DNA from 4 places in the Streptomyces sp. NBC_01257 genome. Region 4 is predicted to be linked to each of the others. Evidence: riboswitches for the same ligand, from Rfam matches in the RefSeq annotation. Region 4 holds a riboswitch; each other region holds the start of a gene.
The links. Region 4 has a riboswitch for cyclic di-AMP ahead of OG408_RS20860 (M23 family metallopeptidase). Riboswitches for the same ligand answer to the same signal wherever they lie in the genome.
Positions count from the first base shown of each region.

Region 1: another riboswitch for cyclic di-AMP. It lies ahead of OG408_RS04835 (transglycosylase SLT domain-containing protein); the one in region 4 lies ahead of OG408_RS20860 (M23 family metallopeptidase).
Region 2: another riboswitch for cyclic di-AMP. It lies ahead of OG408_RS24255 (C40 family peptidase); the one in region 4 lies ahead of OG408_RS20860 (M23 family metallopeptidase).
Region 3: another riboswitch for cyclic di-AMP. It lies ahead of OG408_RS15885 (transglycosylase family protein); the one in region 4 lies ahead of OG408_RS20860 (M23 family metallopeptidase).

Region 1 is NZ_CP108472.1:1,096,670-1,101,865, forward strand. Features, by position in the region: gene OG408_RS04830 (FG-GAP repeat protein) at 1-1,421, opposite strand, end outside; gene OG408_RS04835 (transglycosylase SLT domain-containing protein) at 1,617-2,498, opposite strand; cyclic di-AMP (ydaO/yuaA leader) riboswitch at 2,502-2,687, opposite strand; gene OG408_RS04840 (2,3-dihydro-2,3-dihydroxybenzoate dehydrogenase) at 3,370-4,158, shown strand; gene OG408_RS04845 (isochorismate synthase) at 4,221-5,196, shown strand, end outside.
Region 2 is NZ_CP108472.1:5,565,305-5,570,500, forward strand. Features, by position in the region: gene OG408_RS24235 (ATP-binding protein) at 1-255, shown strand, start outside; gene OG408_RS24240 (LuxR C-terminal-related transcriptional regulator) at 239-943, shown strand; gene OG408_RS24245 (C40 family peptidase) at 956-2,002, opposite strand; gene OG408_RS24250 (hypothetical protein) at 2,358-2,711, shown strand; gene OG408_RS24255 (C40 family peptidase) at 2,790-3,959, opposite strand; cyclic di-AMP (ydaO/yuaA leader) riboswitch at 3,958-4,123, opposite strand; gene pcrA (DNA helicase PcrA) at 4,383-5,196, shown strand, end outside.
Region 3 is NZ_CP108472.1:3,741,788-3,746,983, forward strand. Features, by position in the region: gene OG408_RS15870 (DUF501 domain-containing protein) at 6-539, opposite strand; gene OG408_RS15875 (FtsB family cell division protein) at 606-1,076, opposite strand; gene eno (phosphopyruvate hydratase) at 1,193-2,473, opposite strand; gene OG408_RS15885 (transglycosylase family protein) at 2,760-3,500, opposite strand; cyclic di-AMP (ydaO/yuaA leader) riboswitch at 3,505-3,678, opposite strand; gene OG408_RS15890 (transglycosylase family protein) at 3,980-4,930, opposite strand; partial or broken gene OG408_RS15895 (cytochrome P450) at 5,036-5,196, opposite strand, start outside.
Region 4 is NZ_CP108472.1:4,834,352-4,839,547, reverse strand. Features, by position in the region: gene OG408_RS20865 (aldo/keto reductase) at 1-260, opposite strand, end outside; gene OG408_RS20860 (M23 family metallopeptidase) at 422-1,621, opposite strand; cyclic di-AMP (ydaO/yuaA leader) riboswitch at 1,633-1,787, opposite strand; gene OG408_RS20855 (PP2C family protein-serine/threonine phosphatase) at 2,075-3,289, opposite strand; tRNA gene OG408_RS20850 (tRNA-Met) at 3,451-3,524, opposite strand; gene OG408_RS20845 (hypothetical protein) at 3,841-4,242, shown strand; gene OG408_RS20840 (SHOCT domain-containing protein) at 4,448-4,858, shown strand; gene OG408_RS20835 (NAD(P)/FAD-dependent oxidoreductase) at 4,962-5,196, opposite strand, start outside.

The DNA of each region.
Region 1 (5,196 bases), 3.7 Mb from region 4:
GCGTCGAACGTCCATGAGCCGGATGCCGTCACACCGCCCGGGCCCGCCGGGAACGCCCAGACGATGCCGTCGCCGGCGTTCTCCCCGGGCGCGGCGGACAGCAGGCCGGACCGCCCGTCCTTGTCCGGATCGGTCAGCCGCACCTGGCCGCCCCAGCGGTCGCCCCGCTCGGGAGTGCCCGGCACGTTCGCCGAGTCCTGGTCCCACGAGGCTGCGCCGGTGGCGGTGAGCCCGCCGGCCGTGCCGCGCAGCACCCACACGGCCCCCGCGTCGGCGACCGTGCCGATGTCCTCGCCGGGGGCGCCGACCGCCACGTCCGGGTACCCGTCGCCGTCGGTGTCCGCCACGGAGAGGTCGGCGCCCCAGCCGTCGCCGGCCTCCGACCCGCCGGGGATGCCGGGAGTGTCCTGCGTCCACCACACGGGCGGGGTGCCCGGGCCGTCGGCGCCGACGGGGCCGTCGCCCGCGCTGCCGTAGTACACGCCCACCACACCGCCGGTCGTCGTCGCGCCGCCGTCGTCGGGGCCGGCCGGCTCGCCGGTGACGAGGTCGTCGTAGCCGTCGGCGTCGATGTCGCCGGTGGCGACGGCCGGGCCGCCGCGCAGATCGTGGTCGTAGCGGAGCCCCTGGACCTCGCCGAGGAGGACGGCGGACCAGCCGTGGCCCGGTTCGTCGCCGACGGTGACTCCGGAGATGACGAGGTCGGCGAGGCCGTTGCCGTCGTAGTCGCCGGTGGTCAGGGCGCGGGGTGCGATCTCTCGCCCCGGGGTGCCGGGGATGTGGCTGCTGCTCGACGTGGCGTTCCGGCGGGTTCCCGGGGCGTACTGGAACAGGGTGAAGTCGGTGCGGTCGGTCACGGCCAGCTGGTCGCCGGGGATGTCGGGGCTGAAGTGCGCCGCGGCGAGCGCGCTGCCGAACCGGCCGCCGGCGACCGGCTCCGCCGTCTGCAGCCAGTCGCTGTCCGTGCCGGAGAGCCCCTGGGCGGAGCCCCACAGGACGACGGCGCCGCCCGCGTCCGTCAGCGGCTCGATGTCCTCGCCGGGCACGCCCACGACCGCGTCGTCGTACCCGTCCCCGTCGAGGTCGCCGGTGGCCAGGGCGCGGCCGAAGCCGTCGCCCGCCTCGGCGGCGCCCGGTACTCCCGCGGTGTTCTGGCTGAGGACGCTTCCCCGGGTGGTGTCGATGCCGCCCGGCCCGCCGTACTGCACGGTCGCGTAGCCGGCGCCCTGCTTGCCGCCGACGGTCCCGCCGGGCGCGCCGATGAGGACGTCGTCGTGTCCGTCACCGTTGAAGTCGGTGTTGCGGTCGTCGGCGTGCGTTCCGCCGGGGGTGCCCGCGTGGGCGGAGGGCGCCGCGACGGCGGCCCCCGCCATCAGGACGAATGAGGCCGCGACCACGGCGGCCGAACGGTAGGTGCGCACGAGCGGCTCCTCGGTTCAAGGATGACCGGGCGAGTCCGGGGGTACGCCGGGAAGAGCCCGTTTCCCTCCTGGCGCCCTGTTGGACCGCCCCTGGCGCACAAGGGTTGTACCGCACGGCAAAAGGGGTGGAAGGGAGCGGTTACGCTCCCTTCCACCCCTGCTCACGGCTCCGCCCGGGGGCGGATCCGCGGTGGATCAGTAGGCGCCGAAGACGTTGTCGATCGAGCCGTACGTGGCGGCGGCGTAGTTGCACGCGGCCGTGATGTTGGCGACCGGGTCCAGGATGTCGAGCGAGGTGCCCGCCACGTGGTACGCGTCGAACGTGGGCTGGATGACCTGGAGGAGGCCCTTGGACGGCGTACCGGCCGCGGCGTTCGAGTCCCAGTTGTTCACGATCTGCGGGTTGCCCGAGGACTCACGGATGACGTTGCGGTAGATGCCGTCGTAGCTGCCGGGGATGCCGTGCTCGGCCATGACGGCGAGGGACTCCTTGATCCAGCCGTCGAGGTCGTCGGTGTACGCCGTCGCGCTCTGCGCGGGGGTGGTCGCGGCGGTCTTCTCGGCGACGGGGGTCGCCGTCGTCCGCTCGGAGCGGTCGGCGCGGTCGGCGGTCGCGGCGCGGCCGGCCGAGGCGTCGGAGGCGCTGTCGGCCTTCTTCTCCGTCTTGAATTCGGTCTCGGTCGCGGCCTTGGGCGCGGTGGCCGCGGACTTGGCGCCGATGGTCAGCTTCAGGCCCGGAAGAATCAGGTCGGGATTGCCGCCGACCGCGCTCCGGTTGTCCTTGTACAGACGCTCCCAGCCGCCGCTGAGGGAATGCCCCTGGGCGATCTTGTAAAGCGAGTCGCCGGAGACCACGGAATAGGTGGTGGTCTCGGTCTTGCGGACCGCAATTTCCTTGGCAGCGACGGAAGTCGGGGCTGCGGCCTTTTCCACGGTGACCGACTGCGACGGTGCGGCGGAAGCCGATCCGGCGACGATCATGGGGAGCGCGAGGACGACTCCGCCCGTGCTCACGGCGATGAAACCGCGGGTCAGGGAGCTGGACTTGGAACGACGGTGCTTGGCCTTGATGGGCATGGCGCTTTTCCTCTCCGCCGCCTGCGAGGTGAGCTGTCGGGTTCGGACTGGAGATGTCCGGCCGCACATGGCGACTTCACCCCTAGCCGCTCCGGATACCGGACCGGCGGCAAACCTGGGTCCCCCGCTCCTGCCGTACGTGAGTGGGTCGGGTTCCCGGACGGCGGCAGGATTCGGCGTTCCATCCGGATTGATTGACGGTGACCGTAAGCGAGAAACGCCGGGCGTAACAAGTCCCGAATTGCTGATCACAATTGATTTGCAAGATCAATCAAAGGAAATGCTCATCTTCAGCCGCATCCGGAGAAGTCAACTTTCTTGGCGCGACAGGGAACCGAAGCTTCCGCTTCCACGTCCACGGCCGGAAACGTGATGCTGACCACTGCGCCCGAAAGGGGCGATTTGCTCGGGATTCAGAATCCATGACCCGTCGAAAAGTGGCTCGGAGTCGCATAGTTGACTATTAGCTCAAATAGCAGCAATTAGGACATCTGGCATCGCGTGGGCTCACCTCCGGCACCTCGGCAGGCACGCCGCGGCGCCTCACCCGAGCGCCCCGAAACGGGCCGGAGTCCGGCGGAGTGGAGTTCGATTCCGGGCCGTCCCCCTTGCCCGATCCACGTATGGTTAGCCTAACCTAAGTAAGCCCGGACGGGTTGGGGTGGCCTCGCGGCTGCCCCTGCCCTGAAACAGCGTCAACTCCCGTGCTCCGCAGCCATCCGGTGCGCGGAGCGCCCGCCCGGACCAGCCCATCAGCCGAACGTGAACGGAGATTCCAGGCCATGCCGCCGAATTCGACCTCCCCCTCCCCCGGTCCCGTCCGGTCCTCGGTGACGTCCTGTCCGGCCGGCGTCCGGAAGGCGACGGCCCGGTGAGCCCCGTACCGGAACTCACCGGCCGGCTCGCCCTCGTGACGGGGGCCGGCCGGGGGATCGGTGAAGCGGTGGTTCATGCCCTCGTCGGGGCCGGTGCCCGCGTCCTGGCCACGGATGCCGCCCCCGAGGGCGTCACCGCACTCGCCCGGACGTACGGCGACCGGGTCACGGCCGACACGCTCGACGTCACGGACGCGGCAGCGGTCGAGGCACTCGTCACCCGGACCGAGGACACACTCGGCCCCCTGGACATCGCGGTCAACGTCGCCGGAGTACTGCGGTGTTCACCGGTCTCCGAACTGACCGACGAGGACTGGGCGGCCACCTTCGCCGTCAACACGAACGGCGTGTTCCACGTCTCGCGGGCCGTCTCGCGCCGCATGGCCGGGCGGGGCCGCGGCAGCATCGTCACCGTCGCGTCCAACGCGGCGGGCATACCCCGCACGGACATGGCCGCCTACGCCGCGTCGAAGGCCGCGGCCGTCATGTTCACCAAGTGCCTCGGCCTCGAACTGGCGCCCCTCGGCATCCGCTGCAACACCGTGTCACCGGGCTCGACCCTCACCGAGATGCAGCGCGGCATGTGGCCGCCCGGCGACGAGCAGGCAGCCGCCCGACGGGTCATCGACGGCGACGGGGCGGCCTACCGCACGGGCATACCGCTGGGCCGGATCGCCGAGCCGGCCGACATCGCCGACGCCGTCGCCTTCCTCGTGTCCGACCGCGCCCGCCACATCACCCTGCACGACCTCTACGTCGACGGCGGCGCCACCCTGCGGGCGTGAACCGCCCGCCCGGCACCTCTTCACAGCGGCTCGCAGCCCTCCCCCACTGGAGACAAGAAGACATGTCTGCCTCACTGCGCGTTCCCACCGCCCCCGACCGGGCCGTCCCGCTCCCCGCACCGCACGTCTCCCCCGGCGCGGCCACCGCGCTGCTGGACGCCTACCGGCCCGGCAGCGACCGATTCCTCGCCTCGGCCCGTCACACCCTGCTCGGCACCGGCACCTCCGCCGAAGTCCCGGATGACTCACGGCCGTTGGGCGTACGTGTCCGGGAAGTGCTCGAAACGCGGCGGCGGGCCGGGGATCCCGCACCGATCGTCATGGGCGCACTGCCCTTCGCCCCGGACGCCCCGCCCTCGCTCGCGGTCCCGAGATCGGTGCGCCGGGCACCGGCCCTGTGCGACGACCCGCTGATCGCGATTCCCGGCCCGTCCGCCGAACCCGGCACCTGGCAGACCCGGGAGGTCCCCGAGCCCGGCGCGTACGCCGCGGCGGTCTCATCGGCGGTCCGGCGGATGCGCGCGGGCGAGTTCGACAAGGTGGTCCTCGCCCGCACCCTGGAACTGACGTCCTCGCGCGACCTCGACCTGGCCGCCATGCTGCGCCGGCTGGCGCAGCACGATCCGAAGGGCTACACCTTCGCCGTTCCCACCGGCCCGGACCGCACGCTGATCGGGGCCAGCCCCGAACTCCTCGTCGCCCGTCGAGCCGGCCGGCTCACGGCGAACCCCCTCGCGGGTTCCGCACCGCGCAGCAATGATCTGGCCGAGGACGTGCGGCGCGCGGCCGCACTGCTCGAGTCCCCCAAGGACCTGCACGAACACGCCGTCGTCGTCGACGCCGTGCGCGAGTCCCTCGCCCCCTTCTGCGTGAGCCTGGACGTCCCCGCACACCCCACACTCGTACGGACCGCGGCGATGTGGCACCTGTCGACGACCGTGACCGGCACGCTCGCGGACCCCGGCGTCTCCTCCCTCGACCTCGCCGCCTCGCTGCATCCGACGCCCGCGGTGTGCGGCACCCCGACCGATGTGGCCC
Region 2 (5,196 bases), 730 kb from region 4:
GCCAAGTACGGTGGCGAGGGCGGCGCCGTACAGGTCTACGCGGAGGTCGAGGGCCGCACGGTCTTCGTCTCGGTGCGTGACCGCGGTCCGGGATTCGACCTGGATTCCGTACCGGGGGACAGAATGGGCGTCAGAGAGTCGATCATCGGCCGGATGCAGCGCAACGGCGGTACCGCCCGGCTGCGTTCGGTGCCCGGCGGGGGCACGGAAGTCGAGCTGGAGATGGAGAGGACGAGCGATGAACGGGACCACTGAGGCGACCGGGGGCCACGAGGGCCCGGAGCGCCGGGTACGAGTCGTGCTCGTCGACGACCACCGGATGTTCCGCACCGGCGTACAGGCCGAGATCGGCCGCACCGAGGAGACCGGGGTCGAAGTCGTCGGCGAGGCGGCCGACGTCGACCAGGCGGTCACCGTGATCACGGCGACCCGCCCCGAGGTCGTCCTCCTCGACGTGCACCTCCCGGGCGGCGGCGGCGTCGAGGTGCTGCGCCGCTGCGCCCCCTTCATGGGCGCGGCCGAGAACCCGGTGCGGTTCCTCGCACTGTCCGTCTCGGACGCCGCCGAGGACGTCATCGGCGTCATCCGCGGCGGCGCCCGCGGCTATGTCACCAAGACGATCACCGGCGCCGACCTGGTCGACTCGGTCTTCCGGGTCCAGGACGGCGACGCGGTGTTCTCGCCCCGGCTGGCCGGCTTCGTCCTCGACGCCTTCGCCTCCACGGACGCGCCGCCGGTCGACGAGGACCTCGACCGGCTGACGCAGCGCGAGCGCGAGGTGCTGCGGCTGATCGCCCGCGGCTACGCGTACAAGGAGATCGCCAAGCAGCTGTTCATCTCGGTGAAGACGGTCGAGTCGCACGTCTCGGCGGTGCTGCGCAAGCTCCAGCTCTCCAACCGGCACGAGCTCACGCGCTGGGCGACGGCCCGACGGCTGGTCTGAGCCCCGGGTCGTTCAGGCCACCCGGGCCGCTCCCGCGAAGGGCATCTGGTCGATCGGCGCGATGCGGACCGGGGCGCCCGGCCGCGGGGCGTGGATCATCTGGCCGTTGCCGATGTACAGGCCGACGTGACTGATGCCCGAGTAGAAGAACACCAGGTCACCGGGGGCGAGTTCGGAGCGCGGGACGCGCTGCCCCGCATTGATCTGGGTGTACGTGGTCCGGGGGAGCGAGACGCCCGCGGCGCGCCAGGCGGCCTGGGTGAGCCCGGAGCAGTCGAACGAGGAGGGGCCGGTGGCGCCCCAGACGTACGGCTTGCCGAGCGCGGTGTACGCGAAGGCGACCGCTTCGGCGGCGCGGGCGTTGGGCGCCCGGCCGGCGCCGCGCGGGGCGCTGCGGTCGGCGTGGGCGTCGCCGCGGCCGCTCTCCGAGGCGTCGTAGGAGGCGCGCTCGGCAGGGGAGAGGCCGGCCAGCAGCCGCCTGGCCTCGGCGAGTCTGGCGCGGACCGTTGCCTTGTGCTTCTTCAGGGCCGCCTGGCGGGTGGCGAGTTCGGACAGCTGCCCGGCGGCCTCGGCGCGCACCTGCGCGACGTCGGCGACCTGGCGCTGCACGGTGCGGACCTCGGTGGCCCGCCGTTCGCCGGCCCGTTCCACGTACGAGGCGCGCTGGAGGTACTGGTCGGGGTCGGAGGAGAGCGCCAGCTGGAGCGCGGGGTCGAGGCCTCCCGCGCGGTACTGCGCGGCGGCGTACGAACCGAGGCCCTCGCGTGCGGCGTTGAGCCGCTCGGTCCTGCGGGCGGCCTCGTCCCGCAGCGCGTCCACGGACCTGGCGACGGCGGCCGCCTTCACCTTCGCGCCGTTGTACTGCTCGGTGGCGACCTCCGCCTCCCGGTACAGCCGGTCCACCTCGGCCCTCACCTGGGCGGTCGTCGGCGCCGGATCGGCGTGCGCGGATCCCGGCAGCGCGGCGGCGGTCGCGGCCCCGGCGAAGGCGAGCGTCGCCGCTGTGCGGGCTGCAGAGCCGGTGTAGGGGCGCTGCTTGGGTTTCCGGTGCGCTGCCACGAGGGCGGGCGTCCTTCCTTTCGACTGCCCGCCGGGGCCTACCGACGGGCCCGCCCGGTCCGGCGGTGGGCCGCCAACAGGGGGAGCGGCCCGCCGCCGGACCCCGGCGGGGTGACCGGGAACGCCGTCCGGGTACGGATCGGCGGTGTGCCGGTCACCTGGGAAGGGACGCTAAACCCGGGACACGGGAAAGAGTTGTAATGGCGCCTATTGTCTGAATTTGGCGTTGCGTTGTCGCCTGACGATCGGAAAAATTGCACCAGAGTAAGGCAATTGGTGCATTTATCGGTCAAGCGGTCACTAAGCCTCACCTGGCTGCGGAGTGCTGATATGGCCGGGGCTAGGCTCCGGAGCCATGCGTGTACTCATCGATGTCTTCGTCGCCCTGCACATCATCGGGATCGCCTCTCTGCTGGGCGGTTTCCTCACCCAGATGAAGGCGATGGGGGCGGGCACGGCACGGTTCGTCCCGGCCATGCTGCACGGCGCGCTGACCATGCTCGTCACCGGAATCGCCCTGGTCGGGCTCGACCAGGCCGACGACCACCCCGTGAACAACGTCAAGATCGGCATCAAGCTGCTGATCCTCGTCGTGATCCTCGGACTCGTCTACGTCAAGCGCGACGAGGAGAAGGTCGACAAGGGCCTCTTCGCGGCGGTCGGCGGACTGACGATCGTCAACATCTTCATCGCCACGCTCTGGACCTGAGCCGGATCACGGACACACGAAGGGCTGTGGCCCGGACCCCGGCGGTCCGGGCCACAGCCCTTCGTGTGCGGTGCCGTCCTAGCCCGGGCGCACGCTCCCGTAGATCGGCATGTAGTAGATCGACTCCTCGCGCACGTTCGCCCCCGGCTTCGGCGCGTGGATCATCATCCCGTCGCCCTTGTAGATGCCGACGTGGCTGATGTCGTCGTAGAAGAACACCAGGTCACCGGGTTGCAGATCCTCCGTGGCGATCCGGGTGCCCACATTGACCTGGTCCCAGGTGGTCCGCGGAATGTCGACGCCCGCGGCCTTCCAGGCGGCCTGGGTGAGCCCCGAGCAGTCGTACGAGGACGGGCCCGTCGCTCCCCAGACGTAGGGCTTGCCCATCTGCGCCCGGGCGAAGGCGAGGACCTTCTCGGCCTTGGTCGAGGCGTCGGCGTCCGAACCCGAACCTGTGCCGGTCCCGGTTCCGCTGCCCGTCCCCGTGCCGCTGCCGGCCTCCTTGGCGGCCTCCTCGGCCTTGCGCTCGGCCTCGGCCTTCGCGGCTGCCTGCTTCTTCGCCAGCTCCGCCGCCTTGCGCTTGGCCTCCGCCTCCTTCTTGCGCTCCAGCTCGGCCAGCCGCGCCTTCTCCTCGGCGGTCAGTTTCGACAGCAGTGTGCGGGCCTCGGTCAGCTTCGTCTGCACGTTCTGCTTGCTGGTGCGCAGCGTCGCCTGCGACTCGGTGAGCGTCTCCAGGCTCGCCACCGCCTCGGCCCGCTGCTTGGACGCCTTCGCCTGCTGCGTACGGAAGTCCGTGACGGCCTGCTGCTGGCGCTCGCCCATCCGGTCCATGAGGTGCGTCTGGTCGAAGAACGACTGCGGGTCGTTGGCCAGGAAGAAGGTGGCGGTCGGTGCAAGGGCGCCGTCGCGGTACTGGGCCGCGGCATAGGTGCCGAGCGTCCTGCGCGCCTCGTTCAGCTTCGCCGTGCGCGCGGCGACGTCGTCCAGGAGGGTGTCCACCTTGGCGCGCTGCCCGGTCGTCGCCTCCTTCGCCTGGTTGTACTGCTGGGTCGCCGTACCCGCCTGCCGGTACAGGTCGTCGACCTTCTTCTGCACGTCCTCGATGCTCGGCTTGGGCGCCGGGGCGGCCAGCGCGCTCTGCGAGGACAGCAGGGTCACCGAGGCCAGCGCGGCCGAGGTGAGCCCGACGGCCGGGGCGGTGGTGCGCACGCGGGTGCGTGGTTTGCGATGCGACGCCAAGGCCGGCATCTCCTTCCGTGGACCGCCTACCGGGTTAGCTGTCGGGTTCGGGCGGAACGGAAGGCTGCCCTACGGTCCTGGTGGGGGATGCGGACCGATTCACCCCGGTGTTGCGTGTGGGTCCCCGGTTCCGGACTTCTGCGGGAGCAGCCCGGATTCGGCGTGGACGCCCGCTCGGCGTGGATCGCCTCTGGGGGTACGGGCCGCCCGAACGAGCACGCTAGCCAACTCATGGTGTCCCTGTGAAGGTTGATGTTCGATATGCCCGATACATTTTCGTGACCTTGGCGTCGCGGGGTGTCGCGGGGCAGGTGGGGCCGGGGGACCGTCCACCCGGCGCGGTCGGGCACTCGCTCTGCGTGCCCGGCCGCGGGTGCGCTGTTCGTCACTCGGGCCCGGAGTGTCAGTGCGCACGCCTAGACTCGGGAGGCGATGAGCAGCCTCTTTGACGACAGCTTCCTGACCGGCCTCCAGCACACGGAGGAAGGGCCCCCGCCGCCCCCCGAGGACTCCGCACCCGAAGCGGTGCCGGAGGACCTCTTCGCGGGCGTGTTCGACGGCCCCCCGCCGCCCCGCGAGGCGTACTACCGCGACGGGGCACACCGCCCGGTCATCGACGCCGCCGCGCTGCTCGACGGGCTGAACACCGAGCAGCGCGCCGCCGTCGTGCACGCCGGGTCCCCGCTGCTCATCGTCGCCGGGGCCGGCTCGGGCAAGACCCGGGTGCTGACCCACCGCATCGCCCACCTGCTGGCCGAGCGCGGGGTGCACCCCGGCCAGATCCTGGCGATCACCTTCACCAACAAGGCCGCGGGCGAGATGAAGGAGCGCGTCGAGCAGCTCGTCGGCCCGCGGGCCAACGCCATGTGGGTGATGACCTTCCACAGCGCGTGCGTGCGGATCCTGCGCCGCGAGTCCAAGCGGCTCGGCTTCACCTCGTCGTTCTCGATCTACGACGCCGCCGACTCCAAGCGCCTCATGGCCCTGGTCTGCCGCGATCTCGACCTCGACCCGAAGCGTTTCCCGCCCAAGTCCTTCACGGCCAAGGTGTCGAACCTCAAGAACGAGCTGATCGACGAGGAGACCTTCGCCGGACAGGCGACGGACGGCTTCGAGAAGACGCTCGCCCAGGCCTACGCGCTCTACCAGGCCCGGCTGCGCGAGGCCAACGCCCTGGACTTCGACGACATCATCATGACGACGGTGCACCTGCTCCAGGCGTTCCCCGATGTCGCCGAGCACTACC
Region 3 (5,196 bases), 1.1 Mb from region 4:
GACCGTCAGCCCTCGTCCGGCGCGCCGCACGGCGAGACGCACGGCCCCTTGCGCCACCACTCCGGCAGCATCGCGATCGCCTCGTCCCCGAGCGGGTTCACCCCCGGCCCGGCGGCCAGCGAGTGCCCCACGAGCACGTGCAGACACTTCACCCGGTCCGGCATGCCACCCGCGCTCGGGAAGCCCTCCAGCACCTCGATCGCGTCACGCCGCGCGATGTAGTCCTCGTGCGCGACCCGGTAGGCCGCAGCCAGCTCGGGGTCCGTACCGAGGCGCTCGGTCATCTCCTTCATGACCCCGTTCGCCTCCAGCGTGCCGATCGCGGACGCCGCACGCGGACACGTCAGGTAGAACGTCGTCGGGAACGGCGTGCCGTCCTCCAGCCGGGGCTGCGTCTCGACCACGTCCGGATTGCCGCACGGGCAGCGGTGCGCGATCGCGCGCAGGCCGCGCGGCGGGCGCCCCAGCTGCTGCTGGAACGCGGCGATGTCCGCGTCCGTGGGCGCGGTGGACTCGGTCTGGGGAGGGGGCGTTTCCATGCCTGCCTAGGGTCTGATCGGACTGCTCGAACTGCGGTTCTGCAGATGTACGGAAGGGGGCGCGGCTCAGCCGCGGTCGGCGCTGTCGACGCCGTCCCAGAGGTTGGAGTGCCAGGGCCGGTCGGTCTCCTCCGGCTTCCCGTTGCGCTCCTTGACCGAGTCGGGGTCGACCACGGTGTAGCCGGTCTCCCCGGGAAGAAGGTAGTGCAGGTGCTCGCGGGCCAGCCGCTTGACGTAGGCATCGTCCTGGAGCCGCGCCTTCTCGTCGCGCAGCTCCTCGGTTCGGGCCTCGGCCTCCTGCGCCAGCCGCTCCTGGTCGGCGATCTCGTCGCGCTGCGACACGTACTGACGCATCGGGTACGCGAGCGCGACGACCAGTGAGCACACCACCAGGGCCAGGAAGGCCGCCCGGCCGGTGAGCCGGGAGCGGCGTGCCTGGCGGCGGTTCTGGGACCGGTAGACGCGGGCCGCGGTCTGCTCGCCGAGCAGCCGCAGCCGGGTCGCGGTGGAGAACCGGTCCCGGTCCTTCGCGGCCATGTCTCCGCCTCCCCATTACGCACGTCCGTCCCCGCACACGGTACGGGACCGAGTGCGGGGACGGACGGAGGCCGGGGCACTTGACCCCGCCGGGCTTTACCGGGCCTGCTGTGCGGTCAGCCCTTGAAGCGCGGGAACGCCGAGCGGCCGGCGTACACCGCGGCGTCGTCGAGGATCTCCTCGATGCGCAGCAGCTGGTTGTACTTGGCGACACGGTCCGAGCGGGCCGGGGCGCCGGTCTTGATCTGGCCGCAGTTCACGGCGACCGCGAGGTCGGCGATGGTGACGTCCTCGGTCTCGCCGGAGCGGTGCGACATCATGCACTTGAAGCCGTTGCGCTGGGCCAGCTCGACGGCGTCCAGGGTCTCGGTCAGCGAACCGATCTGGTTGACCTTGACGAGCAGGGCGTTGGCGGAGCCCTCCTCGATGCCGCGGGCCAGGCGCTCCGGGTTGGTGACGAAGAGGTCGTCGCCGACGATCTGCACCTTGGCGCCGAGCTTGTCGGTGATGACCTTCCAGCCGGCCCAGTCGTCCTCGTACAGCGGGTCCTCGATGGAGACCAGCGGGTACGCGGAGACGAGCTCCTCGTAGTACTCGGTCATCTCGGCGGCCGAGCGGGACTTGCCCTCGAACTCGTACTTGCCGTCCTTGTAGAACTCCGAGGCGGCGACGTCGAGCGCGAGCGCGATGTCCTTGCCCGGGGCGTAACCGGCCTCCTTGATGGCCTCGACGATGAGGTCGAGGGCCGCGCGGTTCGACTCCAGGTTCGGCGCGAAGCCGCCCTCGTCGCCGAGGCCGGTGGACAGGCCCTTGGTCTTCAGGACCTTCTTCAGCGTGTGGTAGACCTCGGCGCCCCAGCGCAGGGCCTCGGAGAAGGACTCCGCGCCGATCGGCGCGATCATGAACTCCTGGATGTCCACGTTGGAGTCGGCGTGCGACCCACCGTTGAGGATGTTCATCATCGGGACGGGCAGCAGGTGCGCGTTCGGGCCACCGAGGTAGCGGAACAGCGGCAGGTCCGAGGCCTCGGAGGCGGCGTGGGCGACGGCGAGCGAGACGCCGAGGATGGCGTTGGCGCCGAGCGAGCCCTTGTTCTCGGTGGCGTCCAGGTCGAACATCGCCTGGTCGATCAGCCGCTGCTCGGTCGCGTCGTAGCCGACGAGCTCCGGGCCGATCTGCTCGATCACGGCGAGGACGGCCTTCTCGACGCCCTTGCCCTGGTAGCGGTTGGGGTCTCCGTCGCGAAGCTCAATGGCCTCGAACGCACCGGTGGAGGCGCCGGACGGGACGGCAGCACGGCCCGTGCTGCCGTCGTCGAGGCCAACCTCGACCTCGACCGTGGGGTTTCCGCGGGAGTCGAGGATTTCCCGGGCTACGACGACGTCGATGGACGGCACGAGGCATCTCCTTCTGGGATATGACGCTGGTTGTGCAGGGTCACTTTGGCCTTGCGACAAGAGCCTAACCGGCCCGGCCGCCTCAGTCGGCCGACCGCCCGTCCCCTGGGACGAAAAAGGACCCAAGGGCAGGCATAGCAGGGCAAAGCTCCAGAAATTTACTGGCAAGTAACTACAACAGTTGAACGATCAGCGCCGAAACCGGCCGACCCCGGCCCGGCACGCACGGGGGGAAGGTGCGCGCCGGGCCGGGGCGGCCGGAGTGTTCAGCGAGGAGAGATCGCGACTACTTCGTCAGGTGGAGCTGCTGGCCCGGGTAGATCAGGTCGGCGTCCTTGACGATGTCCTTGTTCAGCTCGAAGAGGTGCTTCCAGCCACCCTCGACCTTGTGGTCGGCGGCGATCTCGCTCAGGGAGTCACCGGTGACGACCTTGTACTCGCCGTCACCCTTCTTGACCTTCTTGCCGGTCGGGGTGGTGACCGTCTTCGACTCGGCCTTGGGGGCGGTCGAACGGTCCGAGCGGTTGGTGGCGGGGGCCTCGGTGCGCTCGGCCTTCTTCGGCTCGGCCTGCTTCGGCGCGGCCTCGGTCTTCGGCGCGGCCTCCGTCTTGGCGGCGGAGGAGCCGGTGTCGACGCCCGGGTCGACACCGTCGTTGCTCAGGTTGCCGGCACCGGCGCAGGACCAGGCGCCCGGGCCCTGCATGTCGAGGAGCTTCTCGGCGACAGCGATCTGCTGCGACTTGGTCGCCAGGTCGGCGCGGGCCGCGTACTGCGTACCGCCGGCGGCCGCCCAGCTGGACTGCGAGAACTGCAGGCCGCCGTAGTAGCCGTTGCCGGTGTTGATGGACCAGTTGCCACCGGACTCGCACTGGGCGACGGCGTCCCACGTGGACACGGAGGCGGCGGAGGCGCCGGTGGCACCCATCAGGGGCACGGCGATGGCGGCACCGGTGACACCGGCGAGCGTGGCGATACGGACGGCCTTGGACGGGCGACGGTGCTTGTTGCCCTTGCTGTTGAGCAGCATCGAGACTTCTCCTCACCGACGCCTACGAGGTGAGCTGTCGGGTTCGGGCCAAGTGAGTTGCCCGGTCGTGCGTCCTAGCGCACGACTTAACCCCTAGCCGTTCCCGATGCGTCGCGTTCGACGACCGGGCCCGGCGCCTACCTGGGTCCCCCGCTCCTGCCTACGGCGCTTTACGCGTCTGTTCCCTTCGACCGACGGCAGGATTCGGCGTGACGGTCGACGGGGCCCGCGGTGCGAGCGGTTCCGACCGTAAACACACGCAACCCCCACATTCAAAGATGGACATACCGGATAAACAGCCCTTACTTGCATCCGAAGAACGACTGTTTCCGCAGGTGGGAACGGATGCGGGCGGACCTCCCGGACAAGACACGCCAGTTCACGCAAAGAGACCCATGTCTCACTTAGTCGAAAGTGGGACATAGGCCTCTTAACTACCCCAGTTTTCAGGGTGTTTTCAGCTGATCATCAGACTGCGCTCATTCGGCCTTCACGCCGAGATCGAGGCTCTGGCCAGGCAGGATGAGGTCCGGATCGGACCCCACCTCGGCCTTGTTGGCCTCGTACAGCGCGGCCCAGCCGCCGGACAGCTTCTGTGCATCAGCAATGGCCCACAGGTTGTCGCCGGCGCGGACGGTGTACGTCCCGTCGGCGGCCGGGGCGCCCGTGTCGCGTGCGTCACCACTGCCGCGCGAGGCATGCCGCCCCGAGTCCCGGTCACTGCCGCCACCGGTCTGCCGCGTCTCCTCGGGGGCCGGAGCGCCGCGGTGCTTGCCGCTCTTCTCCTTCGCCGGGTCCGAGGCGTCGTCCGAGGGCGTGGTGGACGGCGTGGCGGACGGGGACGCCGAGGCGTCCGCCTTCCCGCCGCCGTCCGTCGCGTCGTCGGTCGCGTCGTCCGCCGAGTCCGACGGGTTCATCGCATCACCGGCCGCGTCACCGGCCGCGTCGTCCGACGCACCGGTCCCCGCGGACGGGTCCGTGTCCGCGGACGGGTCGGTGCTGCCGGACGGCTCGGGGGAGGGCGTGGTGCCCGGGTCCACACCCGGCAGGCCGCTGTCCGCGACGAGACCGGAGATGACCGCACAGCTGGGCCACGCCTTCGGCCCCTGGTCCTCCAGGACCTTCTCCGCCACGGCGATCTGCTGCGAGCGGCTGGCGAGGTCGGCACGCTCGGCGTACGACTCGCCGCCGTACGACTTCCAGACCTCCTGCGAGAACTGCAGGCCGCCGTAGTAGCCGTTGCCGAGGTCGGCGCTCCACATGCCGCCGCTCTCGCACTCGGCCACCCGGTCCCAGGTCGAGGCGTCTGCGGCGTGCGCGCCCGCCGCGCCGAGCAGCGGGATGGCGATGGCGGAACCGGTCACGCCTGCGGCGACGATGATCGCGGGTGCCTGCCGAGGGCGACGGTGTCTGCCGTTCGCGGAGCCCATGGGAATGCCTTCCGTGTGACTGACAAGTGACTGGTGAGTCGAACGGTGAACCTAGCGGGACTCGAACGTGTGTCACAAGTCGATGCAGCAGAGATCACGTGAAAGTCACAGAGTTGACAGAGTGTCACCTTGCCCGCGCGCCGGGCCGGGGGTGAACTCCACCGGCAAGGTGCGCAGTCCACGCATGATGAGCCCACCACGCCACCGCAAATCGGCAGGTTCCCCCGCAAGTCGCAGATCCGGAAGGCGCTTCAGGAGCGTGGCGA
Region 4 (5,196 bases):
GTGGCCACGACGATGTCGGAGCGGTTGCCGCGCGCGGCGAGCCACTTGCCGATGAGGGTCTCCGACTCGCCGCCCTCGTTGCCGGGGACCCAGGCCGAGTAGGAGTCGGCGGTGTCGATGAAGTTGCCGCCGGCCGCCGCGTACGCGTCGAGGACGGCGAAGGACTGCGCCTCGTCGGCGGTCCAGCCGAAGACGTTGCCCCCGAGGGCGAGCGGGAAGACCTGAAGGCTGGAGGAACCGAGTGTGCGAAGAGAAGTCATGGGTGGAACAACCCGCTCCACCGGCTCCGCTATTCCATGCCCGGTACAGGTACATGGATGAACGCCGTGGAGACGGACCGGCAGCCCTGACGTCGGGGGGTGAGCGTCAGGGCTGCCGGGGTTTCGTCGTCCGGCCGGAGGACCGGCGGAGGTGAACGGTCTCAGACCGTCAGACCACGGGCACGCAGCCAGGCCATCGGGTCGATGCCGGTGCCGTCCGGGGTGTGGACCTCGAGGTGGAGGTGCGGGCCGGTCACGTTGCCGGTCGCGCCGACGCGTCCGATGGTGTCGCCGGTGGTGACCTTCTGGCCGATGCTGACGTCCATCGAGGACTGGTGGCAGAACCACAGCTCGGTGCCGTCCTCCAGCTCCAGGACCGTGCGGTAGCCGTAGGAACCGGAGTAGCCGGCCGACTTGACCGTGCCGCTGTGGATCGCCTTGATCGGCGTACCGGTGGGCGCCGCGAAGTCGAGGCCCGTGTGGTAGCCGGAGGACCACATCGATCCGGCCTCGCCGAAGGTCGAGGTGATCGTGTACGAGGAGGTGGGGATGGCGTAGCTGGCGGCGAGCTTGGCGAGCCGCAGGGCCTCCGCCTTCTTCTTCGCCTCCTCGGCCGCCTTCTTCTTCTCGGCGGCGATCTTGGCCTCGGCGGCGTCCTGCTGCTTCTTCGCCTCGGCGGCCGCCTTCTCCGCCGCGGCCTTCTCCTCGGCCGCCTTGACCTCGGCGTCGGCGGAGTCCTGCTGCTGCTCGGCCTGCTGGAGGATGCGGGCGCGGAGCGCCTCGCCCGCGTCGGTGGTGCCCTGCTCGGCCTCGGCGGTGGTGATGCCGGCGGACGTCAGCGGGGCGGCGGCGATCGCGGCGTCGGCCTTGTCCGCCGCGGACTCGGTCCCGCCCGCGAACAGTGCGCCCACGCCAGGAAGGGACTTGGCGTCGGGGAGATTGTCCGAGATGGCATCGGGTAGGGAGATGGAGACCGGCGGCTTGCTCTGGGCGGTGGCCATGCCACCCGCACCGACGGCCGCTATGACGCCGACGCCGAGGACGGTGGAGCTGCGGGCCAGACCATTGCGCTGCTTGGCGACGCGGTGCTTGCCGCGCACGGGACGGACGGACTCCTCGGTGGGATTCCATTCCTCCCAGGCCCGGTCGGCCCCGGCCTCGTCGGCGCGGAAGGCATCGACGCGGACGCCGTCGGCGCGGAAGTCGTTGGTGAAGTCGCTGCCCCGATCGGTCCCGTAGTCGGTCGCGTAGTCGGCCCCGTACTCCGTACCGAAAGCGGTAGCGGATCCGGTCGCGAAGTCATTGCCGTACTCGGACCCGAACCGGGAGGGAGATTCTGGGGCAGGCTTGTTGGACGCCACGGGGGCGCACTCCTTTCCTTCCTTCTCGCCTACCGGGTTAGCTGACGGGTTCGGAGCAGGAAGGTCTCCTACGAGTACCTCCGCCTCGAAAACGAGACAGAGATGCCCGATTCACCCCATGTAGGTGGTTCCCCGGTTCCCTTGCGGAATTCGGCGCTCGCGCACGGTGCCGCCACTGACGGCGGCAGGGACAACCGCGCTGCGTTATCGAACGTTAATAGACACCCGGGTCCGATTCCAAGCCGTTCCCACTGATCGTTCACGTCTTTGGCCTGGACTTTACGGGACACAACCGGGTGGAATCGGGCGAGTTGATCGCCTCTCGGGCGATACCGTCTTTCTGACGTTGCGTCAAACGTTATGCGGAGGGCTGTCTTTCAGTTACGGACAGTGGTATCCGCGGCCGGAGCCCTCCCGTACCGTCCCCCGCCGCCGGCACCGGCGGCCACCCGCTCAGCCGGAGCCGTCGCCCAGACCGACGATCTTCACGGTCGTCCGCCGGTCCGGCTGGCCCTCGGCGGGCCGCAGGACCGCGAGCAGGGCCATGTCGTCCGTCGACTCGCCACCCGTGTGCAGCCGGACGTCGTCGGTCAGCGCGGACAGCAGTTCCTCGGGCCCCGGGAAGATCCGTCCGCGCAACCGCTCGGCGGGGTCGTAGAAGACCCCTTCGGTGTTACGGGCCTCGGAGAGGCCGTCCGTGTAGAAGAGGAGCGTCGACCCGGCGGGCAGCTCCCACTCGTCCGCCCGGTCCGGCCACACCCCCAGGTCCATGCCCAGCGGCAGCGCGGGCACGGACGGGCCGAGCACGTCCAGCGCCCCGTCCGTGTGCAGCAGCAGCGGCTCGGGGTGGCCGCGGTTGACGATCCGCACCCGGGCCGAACCCGGCGGGATCTCCGCGAGCGCCGCGGTGATGAACCCCTCGACCGCGTCGAGACCGCCGCGCCGGCTCGACTCGCGCGCCAGCGCACGCTCCAGCCGCTCCGCCACGCCCTCCAGCGTCTCCTCCTGCTCGGCCGCCTCCCGGAACGCCCCGATGATCACCGCCACCGCCTCCACGGCGTCCAGCCCCTTGCCGCGCACGTCCCCGACCACCAGCCGCACCCCGTGCGGGGTGTCCGTGACCGAGAAGAGGTCGCCGCCGACGAACTCGTCCGCCTGGGCCGCCTCGTACCGCGCGGCCACGTGCAGTCCGCCGATCCGCTCGGCCGGCGTCGGCAGCACCGCCCGCATCGCGGTCTCCGCGATGACGCGGGCCGAGGCCAGCTGCTCGTTACTGCGCCGCACGACGCCGTTGATCACCACGGCGAGGACGGAGACGGTGAGGACGGTGAGCATCTCGATGGAGGGCACGACCCGGATCACATGGCCGTCGTAGAGACGCACCCCGGCGACGGCCAGCAGTGCGGCGATGCCGGTCCGAACGGTGCTGGCGAGCGAGAAGAAGGGCGCCGCGATCAGCGGGGCCGCCGCGAACAGCGGGATGGCGGTGAAGGCGGGCGGGGTGAGGAGGTCGAACGCCACGCCACCGATGATCATCAGTGCCGGCAGCGCCCGGACGAACCGGCGGGCGCGCACGCTCCCGGCACGCCCCTTCCGCCGCTTCTCCCGCTTCCCCACCTGTTTGGTCTCCTGCCCGGCGCACCCACGGCCGCGGACGGTACCGCGCACCACCTCCAGGCTTCCCGGAGCGGGGTCGCGGGGCGACTCCACGTCGGCCAATGGGGGTACGTGCGCGGTGCGGGTCCCGCCGGTCGCCGGGCCGACGGCCCGGCGACGTACAAACGAATCAGGCCCGGCACGCTGTATGCATGCCGGGCCTGATTCTTCAGTAGCGGGGACAGGATTTGAACCTGCGACCTCTGGGTTATGAGCCCAGCGAGCTACCGAGCTGCTCCACCCCGCGTCGGTAAACACAACTCTACGGCATGTTCGAGGCGCGCATGACCACTCCGCCCCCGCACCCCTGACCGGCCGCCCGCCACGCCCCGCCCGCACGCACTGGCCTGCCACCACCTCACACCCCCGCGAACACCCCGACGGAACGTCAAAGTGTTGAAACCGAGAAGGTGTTGCGAGGAACACGTGTTCTGCCGCAAGGTGTCTGCTGCACCCTCCGGACCGGTGGGCTGCCCGTGCGAGCAGTCCCTGGAGCGCGCATGCCGCCGCGCCCGTGAGCCGCTCCCGGTCTCCATCGCAGCCTGTCTGGAGGGCCCTCGACGATGACCGCACCGCTCACCACTCCTGCCCCCACCGCCACCTCCGCCCCGGCGGCCCCGGCCGCCCCGCCCTCTCCCGTACGCGCCGCCGCCGTCAGCGGCCTCATCGGCGGCGTGATGGGGGCACTGATGAGCGCGGCGGTGAACTACGCGGCCATCGGGCTTCCGGACAGCGAGTCGGTCAACGCGGTCAACCACGCGATATCGGGTCTGGCCAGCGGCTTCCTCGCCGGCTTCATAGGACTCCTGATGCACATCCGGAAGACCACGACGGTCGCGCACGCGGCGCAGACCGCGCCCGCGCCCGCCTCGGACGCCTCCGGGATTCCGCAGCAGGCCGAGCCGGCCGAACCCGCCACCGGCACACCCGACGCCGAGGCCCCAGTCTCCGTACCGGAGAAGTAGCCGCTGCCGAAGAAGCGGCCAGCACAGGAGAAGTTGCCAGTAGCGGGTACAGGAGAAGCGGCCACCGCGCGCCCCGCCACACCACGTCGCACCCCGCCCTCCCCCGCCCGGCCCATGCCGGGCCACGCCAACGGGCGAGTGGATAAATGCGGTGATATGACTGATTTCAGATTCAGCCATGTCGGCGCGGCGTCTGGAGTGGACGATGGACGACTATCCCCTGCTCAATCTGTTCTGGACCATGCTCTGGTTCTTCCTCTGGATCATGTGGCTCTTCCTTCTGTTCCGGGTCATCATGGACATTTTCCGTAGTGACGACCTCGGCGGCTGGGCCAAGGCGGGCTGGCTGATCCTGGCCCTGGTGCTGCCGTATCTGGGCGTGCTGATCTACGTGATCGCACGCGGCAAGTCCATGGGGACGCGCGATGTGAAGGAAGCGAAGGAACGTGACGCCGCGTTCAAGGCGTACGTGAGAGACGCCGCGGGCACGTCCGACGCGAACGGCGCACCGAAGGCCAGCCACGTCGAGGACCTGTCGAAACTCGCGGATCTCAAGGACAAGGGCGCGATCACGGAGGACGAGTACCAGCGGGCGAAGACGAAGCTCCTCGTCTGACCTCCGGATCACGCACGGCCCTGGCGCCGGTGCCGGCCACGAATGGCCGGCACCGGCGCCGCCGTGCTGTCGGGACCGGGAGCGGCGCGAAACCTCCCCTCCCTCAGAGGGGCTGCCCGGCGGCCCGCACGGCCGACTCCCACTCCTCGCGGGCGGGCCCGTCGAACACGGGGGTGAAGTCCGGGTGTTCCGCCAGCCAGCACGCGAGGCGGGCGCGTACCTCCTCCGTTCCGTACGCCTCGTCGGCGGGCTGGACGAGATGACGGATGCGGGCCCTGGCCCGCATCACGACCGGGTCGTCCCAGGAACAGGCGGACAGGGCAGCCTGCGCGCGGGCC